3 regions of the Oceanobacillus sp. FSL W7-1293 genome follow, and region 3 is predicted to be linked to each of the others. Evidence: riboswitches for the same ligand, from Rfam matches in the RefSeq annotation. Region 3 holds a riboswitch; each other region holds the start of a gene.
The links. Region 3 has a riboswitch for S-adenosylmethionine ahead of MKY65_RS13620 (methionine biosynthesis PLP-dependent protein). Riboswitches for the same ligand answer to the same signal wherever they lie in the genome.
Positions count from the first base shown of each region.

Region 1: it holds a riboswitch for S-adenosylmethionine, as region 3 does, so the genes downstream of both, MKY65_RS11175 (carboxymuconolactone decarboxylase family protein) here and MKY65_RS13620 (methionine biosynthesis PLP-dependent protein) in region 3, are expected to answer to the same signal.
Region 2: it holds a riboswitch for S-adenosylmethionine, as region 3 does, so the genes downstream of both, metK (methionine adenosyltransferase) here and MKY65_RS13620 (methionine biosynthesis PLP-dependent protein) in region 3, are expected to answer to the same signal.

Region 1 covers NZ_CP150212.1:2,275,570-2,277,843, reverse strand. Annotated here, with positions in the region: gene MKY65_RS11180 (LLM class flavin-dependent oxidoreductase) at 1-562, opposite strand, end outside; gene MKY65_RS11175 (carboxymuconolactone decarboxylase family protein) at 786-1,454, opposite strand; SAM riboswitch class I at 1,675-1,786, opposite strand; gene MKY65_RS11170 (acyl-CoA carboxylase subunit beta) at 2,125-2,274, opposite strand, start outside.
Region 2 covers NZ_CP150212.1:3,473,194-3,475,467, reverse strand. Annotated here, with positions in the region: gene pckA (phosphoenolpyruvate carboxykinase (ATP)) at 1-415, opposite strand, end outside; SAM riboswitch class I at 598-703, shown strand; gene metK (methionine adenosyltransferase) at 872-2,071, shown strand.
Region 3 covers NZ_CP150212.1:2,769,095-2,771,368, forward strand. Annotated here, with positions in the region: gene MKY65_RS13615 (hypothetical protein) at 1-807, opposite strand, end outside; SAM riboswitch class I at 1,117-1,221, shown strand; gene MKY65_RS13620 (methionine biosynthesis PLP-dependent protein) at 1,365-2,274, shown strand, end outside.

The DNA.
Region 1 (2,274 bases), 490 kb from region 3:
CATTCGCACCATCATAAACAACAGCATCGTCTTCCCAGCTGTGCTCCCAAAGCTTATAGACAACTTCAAGAAATTCATCTGCTCGGTCATAACGCTGTTCTTTAGGAAGACGGCTGGAAAGACCCAGATTGACTGCCTCACTTTCTAAATAAGAAGTCACCACATTCCAGGCAACCCTTCCATTCGTTAAATGATCTAATGTTGATAGCTGCCTTGCCAGCGCGTATGGTTGTGCATATGTAGCAGAAATAGTTGGCGCAAAGCCGAGATTTTCAGTTACAGCAGCCATCGCAGAAATCGGAATCAACGGGTCATGAGCCGGAAGCTGCACAGCATGCCGGACAGCTGCTTCATGACTATTTCCATATACACTGTAGGTTCCAAGCACATCGGCAATAAACATGGCATCAAATTTTCCGCGTTCCAGGATTTTTGCTGTTTCTGTCCAATATGACAGGTCATTATGTTTTGTCCCCTCGTCCTTTTCATGCTTCCATAATCCTGTCGAGTGAGGGGAAGGTGAATTTTGAATAAATCCATTCAGGTGAATTTGTTTAGTCATCGTTTCGATAAACTCCTTTTCTCATAAATTTTCATCTTGACCGCTTCACCAAAATCTATGATTGTAAGCTAGATTTTATCGTAGTGTAACTGGCTGGGACTGAGACTGCGATTACCAATGTTGTCAGGTTAACGCGACCGCTACTGATTAAAGTTTCTCTTTATTTGATTTAGACAACCATTGATTTTGGTGTTGACCCTACCCTCTTTTGATTGCTGCTTACTTATGATTCATCGAAAGCATTTAAGGCATTTACACTATGTGCCACTGCTGAGCCAGCTTTTAAAGCAGCTGCTACAAAAATAGCTTCTGATATTTCCTCTAGACTGGACCCTGTTTTTTTGGCATTTTTCGTATGCAGGTCAATGCAATAAGGGCAGCCTGTAGTGTGTGCTGATGCCACCGCGATAAGTTCTTTTTCCTTTTCGGACAATTTTCCTGCTTTAATGGATTTATGATCAAAAGCAGCAAATGCCTTGAATGTACCCGCATCAATGTCACCAAATTCTGTTAATCTATTAAAATAGGATGCTTTGTACAGCTCGTCTTTTTCCTCTTCATCAAACGCATTTAGCGCATTCACACCATGAGCAACTGCTAAACCAGCCTTTAGAGCTGTTGCAACAAAAATGGCCTCTGTTACTTCCTCTTTATCAGCATTATTCTTTTTAGCATTCCCCACGTGTAAATCAATGCAGTACGGGCATCCAGTAATGTGTGCTACGGCTACCGCAATTAATTCCTTTAATTTAACTGATAAATTTCCCTCAGCCAATGCCTTGTCGTTAAAAGCAAAAAAAGTTCGAAATGCTTCAGGCGCATATTCTTTTAATTCTGTTATCCGGTTAAAATAAGATTTTTGATATAAACTATCTGTTTTAGTCAATGAAATCTCTCCTCATACATTTAAAATTTTTGTTTTTTGTTTGTCATAAAATCATAAAAACTGTAAGCTCATTTCGCTTATTTTCGTACAACTCCAGCAATAATTAAACTTTACCTATCTAATTACTCGGTTTTAGTCATACTTATACCATTGAAATTATTCCCTCCCTATCATTGTTTAAAATGAAAAAAACCCTTTCCAATGAGAAGAGGTTTTTTTATACACTGCCTCATCTCCCAAGTGAAAAGCTTGCTGGAATTAGCACCATTTTACTGTGTTTTAAGTAATGGTTGCTGCGGGATTACAGGACCAGTTCCTCCCCCGGCTCTTGATAAGGAATTACATTATTTAGTTTTTTAAGATTTCTTCATATACTATCGAATTCTAAAAAATGTGTCAAGCGGAAATTTTAATTAAATTAAGTGGTTCCTTACCAAAACCTATCGATGATGCGAGTAAAAATAATTTTACTGTAAGCGGCCATTAGTCGTTTTAACACTTTTAATTATATTTTCCAACCATAGATTTTGGTATTGGTCAATCTGAGCAAGTTTTTTTGAAATCAGTTCGAAACACAAATTATAGTTTACATAATATTATTATGGTTAAATAAATGTTTTTATACGCTTCATAAAAAACGCCTAGCCCCTATTGGTCTAAGCGTTTTCTTATTCGCCTACACAGGATATACCCCATGTTTTCTCTCGGTAAATTGCTTTTTCTTATTCTGATAAATGGTAAAACGTCTTGTCAGCTCGCTCCGAAGATGATCTGGATCAATAATATCATCAATAATCATTTCGGAAGCTAAGCGATAAATATCAAT
Region 2 (2,274 bases), 700 kb from region 3:
CAGGAATAAATAATTGTCTTGCGAATAAATTATGCCAGGCATATTCATTGATTACCTGAATAGGCAGTTTGTATTTTTCATCCGCACCCGCATAAGCTTGCAGATGAAAAATTTCTTCTTGGTTATCTAAATAGGCAATCACTTTGCCAATCAGCCTATTAAAGACTTCCTCTTCAATAGGCTGATTAACATTTCCCCAGTCTACCTTATCCGCTGATAAAGCATCTTTTACAATAAATTTATCTTTTGGAGAACGTCCCGTGTATTTTCCAGTGGTGGCACGGACCGCACCAGTAGATGTTAATTTTGCTTCATCACGATGAATAATTTTTTCGATAAGCTGGCCAACAGAATAGTTGCTGTAAATATTAGTTAAAGTGAGCTCCTCCAGTATACTTCTCCGCAATATTTTCATAAAGCAATTATTCACTCCTTATTAATGGTTTAGAATTGATTTTATCTTGAAATATGTTTATTAGTATAACACATTAAATATAATAGTTCATACTAATTTATGAAAAATTATTTTTTCTGTCACAGATGATAATAAGGTTGACAGGAGAGGCTTGTTTCGTTAATCTAAATATTGAACGGATACTCTTATTTGGAGATGGTGGAGGGACAGTCCCGATGAAGCCCAGCAACCTCACTTTAAGTGAAAGGTGCTAACCTGATGCAAGGATCATTCCTTGAACAATAAGAGCGAAAGGCCAATAAGTTTTCCTTTCCTCATATATTTTGAAGGAGAGGTTTTTTTGTTTTTAGGAGACTTTTTAAATATCCTCTAAAAAATGAAACCACATTGGGTGGAATGATAAATTTATATTGAAATAGAGTTCCGTAACATTATTGGAGAAGGGGAGTTAGCCTTATGGCTGCAAATCGTCGTTTATTTACTTCTGAGTCAGTTACTGAAGGGCATCCGGATAAGATGTCTGACCAAATTTCAGACGCTATTCTGGATGAGATTCTCTCGAAGGATCCGAATGCCAGAGTGGCTTGTGAAACTACGGTTACAACTGGAATTGTTTTAGTTGCCGGAGAGATTTCTACAAGTACATATGTAGATATTCCTGCAATTGTACGTGAAACAGTACAAGGAATTGGCTATACACGGGCAAAATATGGTTTTGATTCAGAAACATGTGCTGTATTGACTGCTATTGATGAGCAGTCTCCTGATATTGCCGGCGGTGTGGATGTTGCGCTGGAAGCAAGACAAGGACAAGAAAGTGAAGAAGAAATCGAGGCAATTGGTGCCGGTGATCAGGGATTAATGTTTGGTTATGCATGTAATGAAACTGAAGAGCTGATGCCTTTACCAATTTCTTTAGCACACCGTTTATCCAAAAGATTAGCAGATGTTCGAAAGGAAGAGATTATCGGCTATCTGCGTCCAGACGGGAAAACACAGGTAACCGTTGAGTACGGTGAAGATAATCAGCCGCTGCGTGTAGATACGGTTGTCATTTCTGCGCAGCATCATCCGGATATTACGAATGAACAAATCGAAGCGGATATTATTAAACATGTTGTCGAAGCTGTTGTACCCGGTGAATTACTGGATGAAAAAACAAAGTATTATATTAATCCGACCGGGCGCTTTGTTTTAGGCGGTCCACAAGGCGATGTCGGCTTGACCGGAAGAAAGATTATTGTAGACACTTATGGAGGCTATGCCAGACATGGGGGCGGCGCTTTTAGCGGTAAGGATGCAACGAAAGTGGATCGTTCTGCTGCGTATGCGGCCCGTTATGTTGCTAAAAATATTGTTGCTGCAGGTCTTGCTGATTCTTGTGAGGTTCAGCTGGCTTATGCGATTGGCGTTGCCCAGCCCGTTTCTATCTCAATCAATACATTCGGTACAGGGGAAGTCAGTGAAGAGAGATTAGTGGAAGCAGTCCGGGAGCTATTCGATTTGCGGCCGGCAGGTATTATCCGCATGCTTGATTTAAGAAGACCAATTTTTAAAAACACAGCTGCTTACGGCCATTTCGGACGTACAGATATTACATTCCCATGGGAAAAAACAGATAAAGTAGAAGAATTAAAAGCGTTGACTGCAAAATAAAAAAACGTCAGGTGTCTGAAGATGCCTGACGTTTTTCTTTAAAGAATAAAAGTATATAAAAAATGCTGAATATAGCCGCTCCAGAAATACACTCCGCTTTCCGTGGGCTTGAGCTCAGCCTCCTCGATAAAGAAGACTTAGCGATTGGCAAGCCATCAGGCGCAGACAGAGCTAAAGTCGTACTTATGCCCCGAGGGTAAAAA
Region 3 (2,274 bases):
ATCCTCTTCAGCCTCGTGATCTTCATTATTCTCTTCTTCCTCGGGCTTTTCTTCCTCTGATTCCGAATCATTACTCTCCGTTTCATCTTCAGGGTCAGGTTCTTCTATATTTGGATTCTCTTCTTTATTGCCATCATTTTCGTCTTTTGGCGGTCTTGATGGATTTTCCGGTTCCTCTTTTGAATTATCATCTTTCCTGTCGTTTGTACTGGAATCATCGGTTTCCGATTTAGAAGCATTAGCATCGGAAGAACGATGGTTTTTTTTAGATTGATTCTGGTGTACAGAAGCTGTGGAACGTTGCGTATTATTCGATTCTGTTTCTCGGCTTTCTGTATTCTCATTATTTTCACCAGCTGCGTTTTCTCTATTTGAAGCATTGCTGCTTTGTTCACTGTCAACTGGTTCATCATTTGTTATTTGATTAGATGATGCTTCCTCAGAAACTGTATAATCTTCTTCCTGCACCTCTGTTTCTGGATTCGTGTATGTTTCTTCCTCTGTTTCGGTACTCTGGTTCACATTACGCTCTTCCTGCGCTTCTATTTCATTGTCTTCCTGCTGAAGTATGTTGCGATAATCTAAATTAGCTGTTTGATAAATTTGTTCATTATCTCCTAATAACCGATTATTCCAAGAGGTTGTAAAAATCTCTACGCTTTCTCCAGTTTGTCCAGTTCCGTCTTCTGTACTCACTTCCATTGAATATTCTACAGAGCGGCTGTCCTTATAAATCCCCATGCCAATGATGATAATACATCCTGCTAACATAGAAATGTTTACCCATAATAGCTTTTTTTTGCGCATATATCTTCTTCCTTTTTAAATAGTTTCATTCGGATATTTATTATTTCACCCTTTTTATTATCAGACATATCCAGCCCATTCAGAGTAATTGTCCATTTTATAACCATTCAACAATACGTTCACTACACTACCATTGTAATCTTCATCGGAGTCCTTTTCAAATACTTTTCGTTTTTTTCAAGCTTCTTCTTTCTATACACAGCCTCTAAGCCAGTGTTGCCGGCTTTTACACTTTAAAAAAAATCAAGACTTGATTTTTTTTCTCCGCTCTTGTAAAGTTAACGTAATTATAATTTAATAAAATTCCAATTCTTATCCAGAGAGACGGAGGGACTGGCCCGACGATGTCTCAGCAACCAGCTGCTTATAGCAAGGTGCTAATTCCAGAAGGGAACTCCCCTTTAAAGATAAGATATGTATCATCACGATATCATACCCTTCTTATCTCTGGAATAAGAAGGGTTTTTTATTTAGTTCACATGGGAAAATCATAAGAAAACTGCATACTCGCGAAGGATGAGCGAATTCATGTTTCGGGATTGAGGAGGCTGAAGGAAATGAGAAAAATAGAAACAGCATTAGTACAGTTAGGTAATAAAACAGATGAACGGACAGGGGCTATAAATCCGCCTATTTACATGTCAACAGCTTATCAGCACCAGGGAATTGGTCATTCCACAGGTTATGATTATACGCGTACCAAGAACCCGACCAGATCGGTTTTAGAGGAAGGTTTCGCAAAACTGGAAGAAGGAGATGCTGCTTTCGCCTGCAGCTCAGGAATGGCAGCTATTCAATTAGTTCTCTCCTCTCTGTTTCGTATGGGCGACCACCTTATCGCGACGAAGGATATCTATGGAGGAACTTACCGTATTTTTAATCATTTTGAAAAAGCTTATAATATTTCCGTGACCTATGATGACTGTCAAAATATTACGGAAACAGAACGATGTATTAATGAAAATACAAAGGCTATCTTTTTAGAAACACCGACGAACCCGTTACTTCAGGAGGTGGATATTGAAAAGTATGCGGAGCTGGCTAAAAAGCATAACCTGCTGCTTATTGTTGATAATACGTTTTTAACACCTTATCTCCAGCAGCCGATCACGCTTGGTGCGGATATTGTAGTGCATAGTGCGACAAAATATATCGGCGGTCATAATGATGTTTTAGCCGGTCTGGTCGTAACCAAAAGTCCTGACCTTTCCGAAAAATTATTTGAAATGCATAATGCGTCAGGAGCAACATTATCTGCTTCAGACAGCTGGCTGCTTGTCCGCGGGTTAAAAACACTTGCATTGCGTATGCAGCGTCACGAGGAAAACGCACAGAAAATTGCTGCTTACCTGCGAGACCACTCGTCAATTGGGCAGGTTTATTACCCAAATAAAGGCGGCATGCTTTCATTTTGTTTAGAAGATGCCGAGCAGGTGCGTTCTTTCTTAGCTAACCTCAACTTAATTG